DNA from 4 places in the Priestia sp. TGN 0903 genome. Region 2 is predicted to be linked to each of the others. Evidence: riboswitches for the same ligand, from Rfam matches in the RefSeq annotation. Region 2 holds a riboswitch; each other region holds the start of a gene.

Region 1 (4,174 bases), on a different contig from region 2:
TCGTTTCTTCTGTTAAGAAAGACTTAATTTTATTTTTAATAGCAGGCAGCTCAAGGCTGATAAATACAAGCGCTACTAAATAAATAAGAAACTCTAGTAGAAACCCAGGAACAGTTGCGGCAAAGCTAATGATGATTTCTACCGTACTTTTTAATAGAGAATCTAATGAATTTACGGTTTTTTCAAGCGTGCGCTCGATAGAAGAAATCACTTCCGTAGGAAGAGCGTTTGAATAGTACTTCCACTTAATAATAGTTGGATAAATTGCGGTTTCATAGATTTCTTTTACAAAGGAAGGCGCTATTTTTGAAAGAGCTACCACTTGCGTAACGATTGTCCGAACAATAAAAAATCCAATAAGTATGAGCGAAACAACATATAAAATGAAGGTCATAAGCACTGCGTAGACTCTCTTCATTTTAAAAGATTGATGTAATTTTTGAACAATACCCTCAAGTGCTAATGCTGTTAATAAAGCAAACACAATCGGTAAACTGTAAGGGATTAACAAACATACGATTACTATCGAGGCGATGACCCATATTCGCTTTTTCCACATACTCTACTATCCCCCAACTAGCTAAGCTATCTCTATATTTACTGATAAAGAAAGGAACCAGTGACTGCTTTATGTAAGAATAAAATTTGGATATTTTTATACCTGATGTTACATATTATAGGGTCAATTCCCATAATAATAAAGGAATTATTATGAAAAAAGCTACTTATTCTAATTTTTTGAATAGAATAAGTAGCTTTTAAATTTATAAATTAGCCGGCTCTCATGACCTCTGTACCTTTTTTAGGGTCAAATTTGCCTTCAGATTTAGACATTACAATTGCTGCTAGTGTGTTTCCTACTAAGTTAACAACCGTACGTGCCATATCCATGATTCTGTCTACTCCCGCAATGAAGGCTAATCCTTCTGCCGGAACGCCGATTGTTCCAAGAGTAGCTAGTAATACAACAAATGATGTTCCTGGCACCGCAGCCATTCCTTTAGATGTAACCATCAATACAAGAATGAGCGTCAGCTGTTGAACGATTGTTAAATCAATACCATACACTTGCGCTAAGAATAACGCTGCAATGGCTTGATAAAGAACAGAACCATCTAGGTTAAAGGTATAACCAATTGGTACAACAAACGATACGATAGCTTTTGGACAGCCCATCTTTTCAAGCTTTTCCATAATACGCGGAAGAACTGTCTCAGAACTAGATGTACTGTATGCTAACAACAGTTCATCTTTCATATAGCGGAATAAGTGGAAAATGTTAATTCCTGCCCATTTCGCAATTCCTCCTAATACAACAAGTAGGAAGAAAATTAACGCTAAGTAAACTAAGATAACAAGCTTTCCTAATGAAAGGAGTGACTCTAAACCGAATTTCGAAACTGTTACACCAATTAAAGCAAATACTCCAATCGGAGCCACTTTCATTACTAGGTTTACCACGTGAAACATTGCGTGAGAAACGCCGTCAAAGAATTGAACAACAGGCTTTCCTCTTTCTCCAATTGCCGCTACTCCAAGTGCGAACAATACTGTAAAGAAGATAATTGCTAGCATGTCCCCTTCAACAATTGACTGGAAAAAGTTTGTCGGAACAATGTGTAAGAACGTTTCAGCCACTGACTTTCCTTCTTGCTGTTCGGATGTTTCAACGTATTGTGAAATATCACTCTTCTGTGCTGAATGAATGTCTACACCTTGTCCAGGATGAAAAATATTAGCAACCAATACACCGATTATAATTGCAAAAGTCGTAATAATTTCAAAATAGAGAATGGTTTTAACGCCGAGCTTTCCGACCTGTTTACCGCTTCCTGCTCCTGCAACTCCAACGACTAAGCTTGAGATAACAATTGGAATAACAATCATCTTAATTAATCTTAAAAATAGGTCTCCTAGCGGCTGTAGGTATGTTACTACACGCGGATCGTTAAACCAAATTACTCCTACAAGAACACCGAGGATTAAACCGGTAAAAATCTGCGTAGCCAAACCAAAACGAATTTTTTTCATAGATGTACCTCCCCAAAGATGTATGACATTTGTATATACTTTTCTGAAAAAACAAAAAAAGACTATTCTTAAGAAAGAACAGCCTTTTACTTACGCTATTTTGGGCTCTTTCTCTCAATAAAGCAAACGAGGTTAACTGTCGGATTCGGAATTGAGAGTTTCCTACCTTTTGTAAGGATTCACCCCAAGGCAGCTTTACTGCCGATAATGATTCCCCCGCTCTATACGATTAAGCTTATTATTCAATTTTTATAAAATTAAAACGATCTATACGTTGTCATACGTTTTTTACAGTCAATAAAACTAAACAGAAGTCTTACTTTTACTTAACTTTATACTGCACAAATATTAATTTACTATTTTTCGACACGTTTTGTCAATACCCATGTTTATAAAACGCTTTCAAAAGACAATAATATATATTTATGCAAAAAAGCTATTGCAATGTTGCAATAGCTTTTTCTTGCTTTTTAAGTCTTTATCAGAAGTTTAAATGGCTATAAAATACGCTTATTTATTTTATAAAAATACAAAATATAGAATAGCCGCTAAGACAATTCGATAAATGGCAAACGGAACTAATTTAATGCGGTTGATTAATTTTAAGAAAAAGCGAATCGATATAAGCGCAAAAATAAAGGCGCTGATAAAACCAGCAATAAAAAACGGTAGTGCATCTGATGTGAAATACTGCCAGTTTTTAACCAATGAAAGTCCACTTGCTCCTGCCATAATTGGCACTGCCATAATAAATGTAAAATCTGCGGCTGCCTTATGGCTCATTCCAAGAAGAACCCCTCCTGAAATCGTTGAGCCTGAACGAGAAAAACCTGGCCAAAGAGCAATACATTGAAACAGTCCTATACCTAGTGCTTGTCCATAAGACATTTGGTCCACCGTCTCTACACGCGGACGTTTAGGTCCAAACAAATCTGCTAGAATCATTAATACAGCTCCGACCACTAAGCCAATTAGCACCGTATTTAAAGAAAACAAATGTTCATCAATGTAATCATCAAACAAAAGTCCTAACACTCCTGCGGGTAACAAACCAACAATTACCTGCATTAAATTTAAGCGATTTGTCGGTCCAATTGCAGCAGCTGGTTTTTTTCCCAATCCTAATAAATTAATAAAACGATCTTTAAAAATAACAACTACTGCTAAGATCGACCCTAGCTGAATAACAATCTTAAATGTATTAGCTACTGGAGATGAAAATAATTCTTTTGAATTTAACCACAGGTCATCCACAATAATCATATGCCCAGTTGACGAAACAGGAGCAAACTCTGTTAAACCTTCTACAATCCCTAAAATGATTGCTACAATAATTTCCCACATAAAGCTATGTACCTTGCCTTTCTTTCAAATTAATAAACTTATCGCTTCGTTTTACATGCTCAACTATTTTCCTATTTTGACACTTGCTTTTTTATCATAATTGTTAAAACTATGAAATACAATGTGTATTTGCAAAAAGATAAGAATCTTTAATAATTTGTAATAAAAAGCTTACATGCTACAACCAAAAAACACGATATCAGCTTTTATTTATTTTAAAAAGCAGTCACTATGTTCAGTATAAATTCTGGTCCCTTAGCTAAAAATGAATCATCTAGACTATTTTTCTTTAGTGTGAAAAAATGACTAAATCATTATGTTTTTTCCATCCCCCTTTACTGTCATCTATCATTTTAATCCAATAGGGCTGACTTATACGACATATCCCCCAAGTAATTTGAAACTTTTTTCTCTCTTTTCTCGTATATAGTAGTATCTTTTTTAGGAGGCTTTTTACTATGAATGGAAATGTACGTACAATGAAATGGGTCACTGCTGGGTATGAAGCCTTGCTGGGAATTCCTTTAATTGGCGCGGGGATTGTTATGGGCTTTAGCTATACTCCTCTTTTTATTGGATTTATTCTTCATGCTATCACACTCATTTTAGCTAATAGACGAGGGTTATCTGCTTATGGAAACATACTAGGGCTTGTTACCTCACTGGTTGCTTGGATTCCATTTTTGGGATTTATCATGCATATTATTACAGCTATTGTGATTGCAATCGATGCTGCTAGACAACGCTAATTGTCTAGCTTTTTTTATTTAAGGGTTGATTTTTTACCGAATGATGGTAA
Region 2 (4,174 bases):
AGCTAAGGCTTCCGTCGGATCGCTTGTAAACTGCGACCGATATACAAACGCAACTTTCTGTGCCTGATCCGTCATCGCATCAATAATTTCTTTTACGCCGTGTCCGATACTTGCTGTAACTGCCCCTGACGAAGCATCTATGTACTTTTTTCCATCTTGGTCGTACAAATAAATTCCTTTTCCATATGAAATAACTGGGTAGTCGTCGTCGAGCAGCGGCTTTATCACATGGGTCTTATTCATTTCCGCACTCTCCTTTCAAACACATACTCTTATTAAACTGTATGCTGAAAAGAAGAGTTTCTTGCCAATAAAAAAAGCCCTAGCATATAGCTAGAGCTTTTACATTTATTAAGCCGATTGCGTTACAGATTTATCGATACGCTTTGCTTCTGACTCAGCCACAATAACGGCACACGCAGCGTCTCCCGTAATATTTACAGATGTACGAAGCATATCAAGCAAGCGATCAATCCCGATAATCAATCCGATACCTGCTACAGGCAGGCCAACCGAACTCAATACCATCGCTAGCATAATGAGACCAACTCCCGGCACGCCTGCTGTACCAATACTAGCAAGCACCGCTGTTAATACAACCGTCACAAGAGCACCCAGCGACAGGTCAACGCCGTATACTTGCGCAATAAAAATAGTCGCGACACCTTGCATAATTGCTGTTCCATCCATGTTAATGGTAGCACCTAACGGCTGAACAAAACTGCTGATGGACTCCGGGACACGAAGATTTTTTTGAGCCACATTCATTGAAATCGGAAGCGTTGCACTACTGCTTGATGTACTGAATCCAACTGTCATCGCAGGAGCAAAACCTTTAAAAAATTCAATAGGGTTACGTCTGGCCATAAGAGCGACTGACCCCCCATATGTTACAATCGAATGGATGAACAGTGCGAGCACGACTACAATCATGTAAAGCCCCATCGCTTTAATTGCCTGCCAGCCTTGACTTCCAACCGCTGTTGCAAGAAGCCCAAATGTTCCGTAAGGAGCAAACTTCATCACTAGATTTACAAGGTACATCATCAATTCATTGCCTTGCTCGAGTAAATTATAAAGCCCTTTGGTTTTACTTCCAAGCATCGTAATACCAAAACCGATAAAGATAGAGAAAACGATAAGTTGAAGCATATTCCCTTCAGCCATCGCTTGGATTGGATTGACTGGAATCATATTTAAGAATGTCTCTCCAACCGGCGGTGCTTTTTCAGCTTCAAAAGAAGCGTTTTTTGTATCAAAAGATCCAAATGTTCCTGGTTTAATAACAAACGCTAATAATAAACCAATTACAATAGCAACGGTTGTTGTCACTAGGAAGTACGAAACTGTTTTTGCCCCGATTCTTCCCAGTTTTTTAGGATCTCCTAAACCTGCTACGCCTAACGTGATAGAGAAAAACACAATTGGTACAACAAGCATTTTAATTAAGCTTAAGAAAATTTGCCCAAGCGGCGTAAACAAGTACTTGTCCAGCGGAGCAAAAGCACTTGGAGCAAAAGCATTAATCAACACTCCTACAACAGCACCAGCAATTAGCGCGATAATGATCTTTGTCGATAGCTTCATAGATTTACCTCCCATAAATAAATTATATTAGAATGATTCTAACTACTATACTTATTTTACCATGCATTGAGGGTGATAACACTCAAAATATACAATATATTAAAAATTTTCAGATTAATAGTTTAGGAATATTTTTAGCTATACAAAAAACCATGAGAATATCATGGTTTCATAGACCTGTTATTCCCTCACTGAATGCTTACGGAGTTAGCTGTCGGATTCGGGTACGTGAGTTACCCTACTTGATTCATTCAAGATTCACCCCAAGTACATTACGCACAAATATGGGTCCTCCGTTCTCTTATAAAACAAAAGAGATTAAGCAAATAATTTTCTTTAATATTTTTGCATGATAATAATTGTTACTTTAATTAAAATTCATTTTATGTATTCCTGTCAAGTTTTTATTCAAAAATAATGCATGATTTTATCGTAAAAAGTTGAGAATTGTTATATTTTAAAATATTTACACCATATTTCAATAAACCAAAAACACCTATTTAACAAGACTTACAATCTAATGAATAAAAAATTAATTCAAAAAATAGTTTATAAAGTGAACTTTCTTCTCATTAATATCATTCATAAATATGTATAATTATTCTAATATCCATGTACTTTACTGCTTCCATAAATATTTTACTTATCAAAAAAATAACTCTTTCCAACTGTTGATTTTATCCTTGTACTGCTTGATATACACTCCCTAAAATTTCACTGACTTTATTGATGCGAAGAAATCGACATTATCAATTCCCCTTATTCTACTTAATTCTGCTCAAGATAGAAGTATAGATTTCCTACTATCTTTTAAAAAAGGAGCGGGTAATTATCGTATAAAACTATCGGAGTTGGAGCGGTACAAGTTCTTTACTTTTTACTTATTCCCTCTCGTTATTTAACCCATAAAAAAAAGAGGCCGTGACGGCCTCTTTTTTTATACAGTAACAGGTTCAGAACTTGCTTTACGATTCTTTAATTTTTCAACAATGTCACGCGCTACCCACACACCACACGCACTTGCCTGCGCGAGTCCTCGCGTAATACCAGCTCCGTCTCCTCCCACGTATAAACCGGAAATTTCAGTTTCAAACTTATCGTTTAACTTCGGACGGGCGGAGTAAAATTTCGCTTCCACACCGTAAAACAGCGTATGTTCAGATGCTAACCCAGGCGTTACATGATCCAGTGCTTCTGTCATTTCAATTAAGCTTTTCATTGTATTGTATGGAAGCACTAAACCCAAATCACCAGGGACAGCTTCTTTTAACGTTGGTTCTAAAAAGCCTTCTTTAATTCGATTCGCTGTTGAACGGCGCCCCTTTAAAATATCTCCATACTTTTGAACAACTAAGCCTCCGTTTGACAGCATATTAGCTAATCTTGATACTTCGTGCGCATATTCGTTCGGCTGATCAAATGGATCCGAAAATTTATGAGAAACAAGCAGCGCAAAGTTCGTATTTTGACTTCCAAGCTTCGGATCTTTGTATGCGTGTCCATTTGCTAACATAATCCCTGAATGATTCTCTACTACCACATGCCCTGAAGGATTGCTGCAGAACGTTCTGACTCTTGTACCTACAGACGTATTGTAAATAAATTTCCCTTCGTACAAGTGCTTGTTGATTTCTTCCATAACAACGTTAGATGTTTCTACTCGAACACCGATGTCTACTTGATTGTTAATCATTTTCAAACGGCGTTTTTTTAGTAAGTCGCTCATCCACTTCGAGCCGTCTCGACCTGGTGAAACCACGACTTTATCAGCCGTAATTCTGTCACCATTCTTCAATTCAATACCGCGCACGATATGCTGACCATCTTCTTTTTCTGTTATTAAATCGGCTACTTCCGTTTTATACTGCATATCAATTTTTTCTTTTAAGTATTCATAAATGCTTTTTAAAATTTCTAAATTTTGCTCTGTTCCTAAATGACGCACTTGGGCACGCAATAGCTTTAATCCTGCTGCGTATCCGCGTTTTTCAATTTCACGAACTTTATCAGTTAACGGATCCGTAATCGTATCGGTTGCTCCGTGTTTTAAATTAATTTCATCCACGTATTTAATTAAATCTACCACCTGTGATTCAGACAGATAATCCGTCATCCAGCCTCCAAATTCACTGGTGATATTAAACTTCCCATCTGAATATGCGCCGGCTCCACCGAAACCATTTGTGATAGAACAAGCAGGCAAACAGCCAGCAAACTCTTTTCTGCCAACTGCAGGGGGACATTTTTCAATTTTTTTCTGAAGAATCGGACAATTACGTCGATAGATATCGTGTCCTTTATCGATTAATAAAATAGTTGCTTCCGGTAATTTTAACGTTAGCTCATAGCAAGTAAAAATTCCAGCGGGTCCTGCCCCTACCACAATAACATCATATTTTGAGTTCATTGTACATTCTCCCATCATCTTTTTTCTTTGGGTAAAAGATAAAAGTTATTGACCGAATTTTCTTTTTTTATTATCATTCGGTTATTTTCTAGCCATTTGATAATATATCAAAAACAAACCCTTTAGTCAACAATATACACGAACATTAAAATAAAAAAATAAAAAAACATTCGTTTTTAT
Region 3 (4,174 bases), on a different contig from region 2:
AACATTGCCATCATGAAAGAATTAGACAGTGAAAAATGGGATATCCATTATGTCGGTTCTCACAATGGTATTGAGAAAGAATTAATTACAAAATTAAACGTTCCATATCATGCGATTTCAAGCGGGAAGCTGCGTCGATATGTAGATATGGAAAATGTAAAAGATGTATTTCGAGTAGCAAAAGGGGTTGGCGATGCACGTCGCGTGCTGAAAAAACTAAAGCCTTCTCTTGTTTTTTCAAAAGGCGGTTTCGTCACAGTTCCTGTGGTAATGGCTGCTAAATCTTTAAACATTCCCGTGTTCATTCATGAAAGTGATTTAACACCGGGACTGGCAAATAAAATTGCGCAGAAATTTGCCACTAAAATTTTTACTTCTTTTGATGAAGCCGCAAACTACTTTCCAAAAGAAAAAGTGCAGGTTGTTGGTTCACCTATTCGAAAAGAGCTATTTAGCGGAAGCGCAGCGAACGGGGAAAGCTGGCTACGCTTTTATGATAAGCGCCCCATTTTAACGATTATGGGCGGAAGTTTAGGAGCACGCCGTATTAATGAAATCGTTCGAGAGTCTTTGCCTGAACTGCAAAAGAAATTCCAAGTTGTACACCTTTGCGGAAAAGGCAATATTGATACAAGCCTTGAAAAAGAGTCAGGATACCGTCAGTTAGAATACGTAAACGAACAGCTTCCTGATGTTCTAGCGGCAACTGATTATGTGATTACACGCGGTGGATCCAATGCCATTTTTGAGTTTTTAGCTCTTCATAAACCGATGATGATTATTCCTTTATCAAAAGCACAGAGTCGCGGAGATCAAATTTTAAATGCACAATCTTTTAAGAAAAAAGGCTACTGTATGGTTGTAGAAGAAGAACAGTTAACAAAAGAATTGTTTTTACGTGAAGTAAGTGAGCTTCAGCAGCAGGCAAGTACAATGAAGCGTACAATGCGTGAAGCAACAAAAACGGATGCTATTTCAATTCTTGTAAATGAAATTGAGAAAATGAGCTAAAAAAAGCGTTCTTATCTCCTCGATAAGAACGCTTTTTTTCTTCTGAAATTATTATTTTAAAATAATGAATAAATATAGAAAAATAAAGCTTTTAAAATTTCAAAAAATGTTGTTGACAGTAAATTTTAACAGGAGTAAGATTACTCTCATGAAACGTTCCACAGTGAAACGCTGAGTCTTTCCTGAAAGAGAGGGAAAGAGCGGAGGACCCAATTATTAGGGGTGAATCTCTTAACTGAGTAGGGTTACTTTCTTGACCCGAACCCGTCAGCTAACTTCGTAAGCGTTAAGAGAGAGGATGGTGTAATCGTGGTCGTTTTCTATAACAGCGGATAGTACGCTCCTTTCAAAATATAGGTGAAAGGAGCGTCCAGATGCATTTATCTAAGCAAATGATTCAAATGATTGAATATCGGGCAATGTGCGACCAGCAATCTTTTGATCTAGCAAACCGCTATTTGTCTACGTTGGCTAATCAAAGTTTTAAACGCAGCAGTAAAAGTCATCATTAAGTCTAAAAATTAAATAACAAATATACGCTTAATCAATTATGAGCGGGGGACCCAATATTTTGTACGTATGTACTAGGGGTGAATCTCTTAACTGAGTAGGGTTACTTCCATAACCCGAATCCGACAGCTAACTCCGTAAGCGTTTTGGGAGTAAAAAATTCGTGTCAATCACGGCTTATTTGTCGTGCATTAAACCGCGGAAGAGAACTCTCTTCTGCGGTTTTTTAGTGGAAAAAAATAGCATCACGTCTCGCGGTTAGCTTTTTTGGACCTGATGCTTTATGAAAAGAAACCGTCACTAAACTTAGAAGCTATCATTTTTGTCAGGAAACAGTTAGGAGGAAGCAACTTGGATATGATGATGCTTGGAACGCTTGCCTTATTAGCGACTGCTATGTACGGAATTATTCGCTGGTCGTCTCATGTAGTAGACGACAGAGAGGAGAAGTGAACATGTCGTTCATTTTGTTAGGTATTTCAATTACCGTTTTAATTTATTTAGTATATGTACTGTTAAATCCAGAACAATTTTAATAAGCGGAGGAATAAAACGTGGGGATTTTTCTACTATCAGTTGCGCTGCTGCTTATTTTTGTAGCGCTTATTGCAAAGCCCGTAGGTATTTATATAGCGAATGTATTTTCAAACGATAAAAACACTAGCTTGATAGGAAAGATAGAAACAGTGATGTTTAAAGCAGCAGGAATTAAAGGGCTTAATCAAACGTGGAAGCAATATGCATTGGCTCTCGTGTTGGCGAATACGTTTATGATTTTTGTGGTGTACCTTATCTTCCGATTCCAAGGGGTACTGCCGCTAAACCCAAGCCACATAAAAGGAATGGATCCGGCCCTTGCTTTTAACACAGCCATTAGTTTTATGACAAATACGAACTTGCAGCACTACAGCGGTGAGTCAGGTTTGTCCTATTTCTCACAGATGGCCGCCATTGTATTTATGATGTTTGCTGCACCAGCAACAGCACTTGCAGTAGCAATCGCTTTTATTCGCGGGCTAGCAGGGAAAGAAATGGGAAACTTTTTTGTTGATTTTGTAAAATCAATTACGCGTATTTTACTTCCTATTGCTTTTATAACAGGTATTTTATTTACGTTTTTAGGTGTCCCTCAAACGTTAAGCGGAACGGTGACTGCCCATACATTAGAAGGGGCAACACAGCAAATTGCAAGGGGACCAGTTGCTTCTTTTCTTTCAATCAAAGAGCTAGGCAACAACGGAGGGGGATTTTTTGGTGTCAACTCAGCCCATCCATTTGAAAATCCCAATGCGTGGAGCAATGTGTTACAGATTGTCCTTATGCTTTTATTACCAACCGCACTTCCTTTCACATACGGAAAAATGATCGGACAGCGTAAACAAGGTCGCATCTTGTTTGTATCGATGAGTATGCTGTTTATCGTTATCTTAAGCACAGCGTTTGTAACAGAGTGGGGCGGTAACCCTAGACTTGATGCTTTTCATCTAAATGAAGCGAGCGGTTATATGGAAGGGAAAGAAGTCCGGTTTGGTGTCGGTATGTCAACGCTGTACGCCATCGTGACGACAGCAAGTGAAACAGGCGCGGTGAACGCGATGCACGATACCCTGACGCCTCTTACCGGGTTGTTAACGCTTGGAAATATGATGTTAAATACCGTATTTGGCGGTGTCGGAGCAGGATTTATGAATGTCATGATGTACGTCATCATCGCCGTATTTTTATCAGGTTTAATGGTTGGAAGAACACCAGAATACGTAGGTAAAAAAATTGAAGGAAAAGAAATGAAACTAATCGCCGTGACGCTTATCCTGCAGCCGCTGCTAATTTTAGGAGGAACAGCTGTAGCACTTACCACTCATTTAGGAATGGAAGGTATATCAAATCCAGGCTTTCACGGGTTAAGTCAGGCACTGTATGAATTTACGTCGTCAGCAGCAAACAATGGGTCCGGTTTTGAAGGACTCGGTGACGCAACGCCGTTTTGGAACATTTCTACGGGAATTGTTATGTATATTGGACGCTACTTCGGACTAATTACAATGCTGGCGGTATCGAGCTCACTAGCATCTAAGCAGCTTGTTCCCGAAACACCTGGAACATTTAAAACGGATACGTCTTTATTTAGCGGCATTTTAATTGGAACTACCGTTATTGTAGGAGCACTTACGTTTTTCCCAGTGCTTGTGCTTGGGCCGGTTGCTGAGTATTTAACACTGTAATCAAGAAAGCGGAGGATCATAATGAATAAACGGAATTTTGCAAATAATATTGAATTGGATCGCAACAGTCATATTCAAGGTTCTGTAGATAAACAAGCTTCATCGATTTTTATTCAATCAGTAAAGCAGGCGTTTATCAAGCTCAGCCCAAGAACGATGATAAAAAACCCTATCATGTTCGTAGTAGAAATCGGGTTTATAATTACGCTTTTTTTAGCCGTTGTTCCGGACCTTTTCGGAGAAAGTACAGTAAGCACAGGATTTAATGTTGCCGTATCTCTCGTGTTATTTTTCACCATTGCTTTTGCTAATTTTGCAGAAGCATTAGCAGAAGGACGAGGAAAGGCACAGGCAAACTCATTGAAGAAATCTAAAGGCGATATTACAGCTAATCAGCTTCAAAACGGGCAGATGATACAAGTTTCGGCATC
Region 4 (4,174 bases), 150 kb from region 2:
CAAATCAAACGTTCATATGACGAAGATACAAGAAAACAAGGCTATGAAGTCTTGCACATTCGTTCTAGCGATGTAACTAAACAGCTAATAAATCAGTTTAAATTAGAAGAATATTTCCGTAAACAAATTACGTCTGATGAACTAGACGCTTACTATACACGTATTGAGAATGATGTAACGCGCGTATCTTTTTCGCAGCTAACTTTTACAACTTTACATGATGCTGAGACCGTTGCGGCTGAGCTGCAAAAAGGAACATCGCTTCAAGACGTTCAAAAAAAATATGCTGATGTCCAGACCATCAGCAAAATAGAGAATGATGATAATCTAAAGCTTTCGAATCTATCTCCCTCTTTTATAGATGTTTTAAAAAAACAGCACATTGGAGAGTGTAGTAAGCCCATTAAAATGGGTAAAGTCTATTATATTCTTATTTTAAAACAAAAAGATAAAAAAACGGAATCAGAAGTCAAAGAAGAAATGATGAAAGAACTTGTTTTGAATCATATCAACCGGTATATCCAGGATCAACTGCCAAGGTTTCACGTGACTTTTAACCTTAGGTAGTTCCCTTTTATATAGATTGATTGTTTTCAAAAAACAAGCAGGTAAAAGAGCTTTCTATTAATAGAGAGCTCTTTTACATTTTTAAGTAGACAGAAATGTCGGTACCTGATAGAATGAAGTTGTAAAACTTTCATTATTCGGAAAATTTATACCCTCCAGCTTTGGAGGGTTATTTTTTATGCTTTTGGACGAATAAAAGAGGCTAGGACAGAAGTAGTTTAGTGGAAAGAAGATCCGAACGATGAATCGTTCGGATCTTTTCGTTAGTACGGTGAACGTATGTTTCAATCACTTTTCATCTTTTAAATGACTCAATAATGCAGAAGACATCTCCACGTGAGAAAGGGCGATGTGTGAAATCGTTTTGGCATAAGGTGTAATTTCGTTAATAAATTGCTCGAGTACGTGCAGGTGAGGAAGCTGAAGCTTTGTAATGAAGCAAGCCTGTCCGGCGATGCGTTCACAGAATAAAGCATAGGGATACTGAGAAATAAATCTTTTAAAACGCTCGTGCTCTCCGTTTTTCATGGTTACTTCAATAAAACACGAGACGGGCAACTGCAGCTTTTCATAATCAATATCGATTGTATATCCTTTTATAATACCAAAGCTCTCTAGCTGTCTTACTCGCTCTGCCACTGAAGGAGGAGACAGGTTAATTTGTTTTCCTAGCTCTCTTAAGGAAAGACGGCTGTTTTGCTGCAGTGCCTGCAAAATCGATAAATCAATTTCATCAATTTTCAATTGAAAACCTTCTTTCATATTAATGTTTCATTTGATTAGTAACAGCAGATAATATGTTTTATTTGTTATCTGAAATCTCCATTTTTCTTACTATAATAATTAAAAAGGAGTGAGTAAAAAATGGCAAGAGTTTTGTTAACAAACGAAGAGGGAACAAATTTTGAAAAAGCACTGAATTTAATTCCAGATGTAAAAAGGTTGTATGATGAGCTATACGACAAGCTTTGGAACAGTGATATAGTAAAAAGAGAGACTAAGGAAAAAATCAGGCTTTATCTAGCAGGTGTTAACGGCTGTGAGACGTGTATGAGCATGTCATATGTAGGCGATAAGACGCTTAATCAAAAAGTGTTAAGAGAAAAAGAGCTGGAAGAAAAAGATCGACTGCTGTTTCGATTTATAGATGTATACCGAGTGCGTCCAAGGGATTTGACGGATGCTGATATGGATCAATTAAAGAAATTTTACAGTGATACGCAGCTATTAGAGCTTTTGGCCGTTATTAATTTGTTTGATCAATTTCACAAACTGATTGTCAGTTTAGATTTATATGATTTTTGCAGTTTGCAGCGCAAGTGATGTCTTCCCTAAAAATATCTTGACAGACAAAATCCACAGGAGTAAGATAGCTTTCGTGAAGTGAAACGTATCATGAATCGAATCGATTATTCTAAAAAATAGATCATAGACATTTGAATAAAAATCGCTTAATCCATTACGGAGCGGAGGACCCATTATTTACGCACATATTGTGCTCCGGGGTGAATCCTTAAAAAGGTAGGGTTACTCTTAAAACCCGAACCCGACAGCTAACTTCGCAAGCGTTTTGAGGGGGAAGAGTGTGAAAAAACACAGGAGCCTTCCTGTGTTTTTTTGCGCTTTTTTTAAGAAAAACATGTAATTTTTTAGAAAAAGTATAAGCTAAGAGAACACACAGCAGTTGAAGAAAGGAATAAATACATTATGAAAAAACAGTTTGCTGTATTGGGATTAGGTCGTTTTGGAGGCAGTTTGGTTGAAGAGTTTGCTAATTTGGATGTGGATGTGCTCGCTATTGACCGCAATCAGGAGGTAGTAAAGAAATATAGCAACTCAGCTACATATGTCGTGCAAGCGAACGCAATTGATGAAGCTAGCTTAAAAGGGCTAGGCATTCGTAACGTTGATCATGCTCTTATTTCGTTTGGAGACGATATTGAAGCAAGCGTGCTTGCAACGATGCTTTTAAAAGATATGGGCGTTAAGCAAGTATGGGTAAAAGCGGTGAATATGTATCATCAAAAAGTGCTGGAGAAAATAGGAGCGGACAAAGTCATTCATCCTGAGCGCGATATTGCGAAGCGGATTGCTCATCACGTGGTGTCAGAAAAAATTATTGACTATATTGAACTGTCTAAAGACTATAGTATTGTTGAAATTGTCGCTTCTAAGAAACTTCATAATAAAACGCTGTTTGATTTAAATATTCGTGCAAAGTACGGCTGTAATATTATCGGTTTTCAGCGAAAAGACGGGGAAATGGTGATTTCGCCTACGGCGCATGAAACAATTGAACAAGGAGATATGCTGATTGTTATCGGACATAATCGCGATTTAAACCGTTTTGAAGAAGAAGGAGTTTAACTTATGAAAAAAAAAATTGTTAGGCTTACGCCGCCGCAGCTGCTTGTCTCCATTTTTGGCGGAGGAATTATTATTGGTGCTCTTTTATTAATGATGCCTTTTTCTACTACTGAGCCAATCCGGTGGGTAGACGCCCTTTTTACATCTACTTCCGCTATGACAGTGACCGGCTTAGCCGTCGTAGATACAGGTACGCGTTTTACCGTCATCGGTCAAACGATTATTATGCTGTTAATTCAAATAGGCGGTCTTGGCATTATGTCATTTGCCGTGCTGATTTTTATGATGCTAGGTAAAAAAATTGGATTTAAAGAGCGTATGCTCGTTCAGCAGGCATTAAATCAAACGAGCGTCGGCGGAGTTGTCCTGCTAGTTAAAAGGCTGTTTATCTTTTCATTTTTAATTGAGTTTGTTGCACTTATCTTTTTAGCGATACGCTGGGTTCCGGAATTCGGATGGTCTAAGGGGCTATTCTTTAGCTTGTTTCATTCAATTTCAGCTTTTAATAACGCAGGGTTCGGACTATTATCTGACAGCTTAGTTCAGTATGTAGGAGATCCCGTTATTAACATAACGATTTCCTTTTTGTTTATTATTGGTGGGTTAGGATTTACCGTTCTTGCTGATATGTGGGTAAAAAAATCGTATAAAAAACTAACGCTGCATTCAAAAATTATGATTATCAGCACGTTTGCCATTAACGTGATTGCCATGCTTTTTATTTTTTTCTTAGAGTACGGCAATTCACATACACTTGGAAGTTTGTCATTAGGAGACAAAGTGTGGGCGTCTTATTTTCAAGCGGTAACAACACGCACAGCAGGTTTTAATAGTATCGATATAGGAAGTCTACATGATTCCACTATATTTTTAATGGTTATGTTAATGTTCATAGGTGCAGGAAGTGCGTCAACAGGAGGAGGTATTAAACTAACAACGTTTGTGGTGATTGTCTTTTCTGTATGGGCATTTTTACGAAGCAGGGAAGATATTGTGCTGTTAAAGAGACGGCTTCTTCCTCTTCATGTGTTTAAGGCACTAGCCATTACGATGATTTCGATTATGTTTGTGTTTGGGGCCATCTTCCTGTTAAATATTTCGGAAAACCTGCCGTTTGTAAAAATTATGTTTGAAGTTGTTTCTGCGTTTGGAACAGTAGGTTTATCGATGGGAGCGACTCCTGAACTTTCGTACTTTGGACGCGTGATTATTATCTTTATCATGTTTTTAGGAAAAGTGG

Evidence for each region. A riboswitch is a leader RNA that binds a small molecule or an ion and turns the genes downstream of it on or off. The one in region 2 is predicted to bind cyclic di-AMP.
Region 1: linked by a shared signal. The riboswitch ahead of ACRPLY_RS25400 (cation:dicarboxylate symporter family transporter) and the one ahead of ACRPLY_RS07835 (dicarboxylate/amino acid:cation symporter) in region 2 are both predicted to bind cyclic di-AMP.
Region 3: linked by a shared signal. The riboswitch ahead of ACRPLY_RS12805 (potassium-transporting ATPase subunit F) and the one ahead of ACRPLY_RS07835 (dicarboxylate/amino acid:cation symporter) in region 2 are both predicted to bind cyclic di-AMP.
Region 4: linked by a shared signal. The riboswitch ahead of ACRPLY_RS08640 (potassium channel family protein) and the one ahead of ACRPLY_RS07835 (dicarboxylate/amino acid:cation symporter) in region 2 are both predicted to bind cyclic di-AMP.

What each region holds. Positions count from the first base shown of each region.
Region 1 is NZ_JBOZGL010000015.1:18,475-22,648, forward strand. It holds gene ytvI (sporulation integral membrane protein YtvI) at 1-559, opposite strand, end outside; gene ACRPLY_RS25400 (cation:dicarboxylate symporter family transporter) at 772-2,031, opposite strand; cyclic di-AMP (ydaO/yuaA leader) riboswitch at 2,138-2,277, opposite strand; gene ACRPLY_RS25405 (undecaprenyl-diphosphate phosphatase) at 2,551-3,375, opposite strand; gene ACRPLY_RS25410 (hypothetical protein) at 3,834-4,124, shown strand.
Region 2 is NZ_JBOZGL010000002.1:288,376-292,549, reverse strand. It holds gene ACRPLY_RS07840 (aspartate aminotransferase family protein) at 1-243, opposite strand, end outside; gene ACRPLY_RS07835 (dicarboxylate/amino acid:cation symporter) at 352-1,587, opposite strand; cyclic di-AMP (ydaO/yuaA leader) riboswitch at 1,768-1,922, opposite strand; gene ACRPLY_RS07830 (NAD(P)/FAD-dependent oxidoreductase) at 2,525-3,994, opposite strand.
Region 3 is NZ_JBOZGL010000003.1:352,856-357,029, forward strand. It holds gene ACRPLY_RS12795 (undecaprenyldiphospho-muramoylpentapeptide beta-N-acetylglucosaminyltransferase) at 1-1,011, shown strand, start outside; cyclic di-AMP (ydaO/yuaA leader) riboswitch at 1,171-1,313, shown strand; gene ACRPLY_RS12800 (hypothetical protein) at 1,386-1,523, shown strand; cyclic di-AMP (ydaO/yuaA leader) riboswitch at 1,539-1,679, shown strand; gene ACRPLY_RS12805 (potassium-transporting ATPase subunit F) at 1,977-2,057, shown strand; gene kdpA (potassium-transporting ATPase subunit KdpA) at 2,082-3,743, shown strand; gene kdpB (potassium-transporting ATPase subunit KdpB) at 3,765-4,174, shown strand, end outside.
Region 4 is NZ_JBOZGL010000002.1:436,856-441,029, forward strand. It holds gene ACRPLY_RS08625 (peptidyl-prolyl cis-trans isomerase) at 1-567, shown strand, start outside; gene ACRPLY_RS08630 (Lrp/AsnC family transcriptional regulator) at 856-1,311, opposite strand; gene ACRPLY_RS08635 (carboxymuconolactone decarboxylase family protein) at 1,432-1,890, shown strand; cyclic di-AMP (ydaO/yuaA leader) riboswitch at 2,006-2,150, shown strand; gene ACRPLY_RS08640 (potassium channel family protein) at 2,275-2,934, shown strand; gene ACRPLY_RS08645 (TrkH family potassium uptake protein) at 2,938-4,174, shown strand, end outside.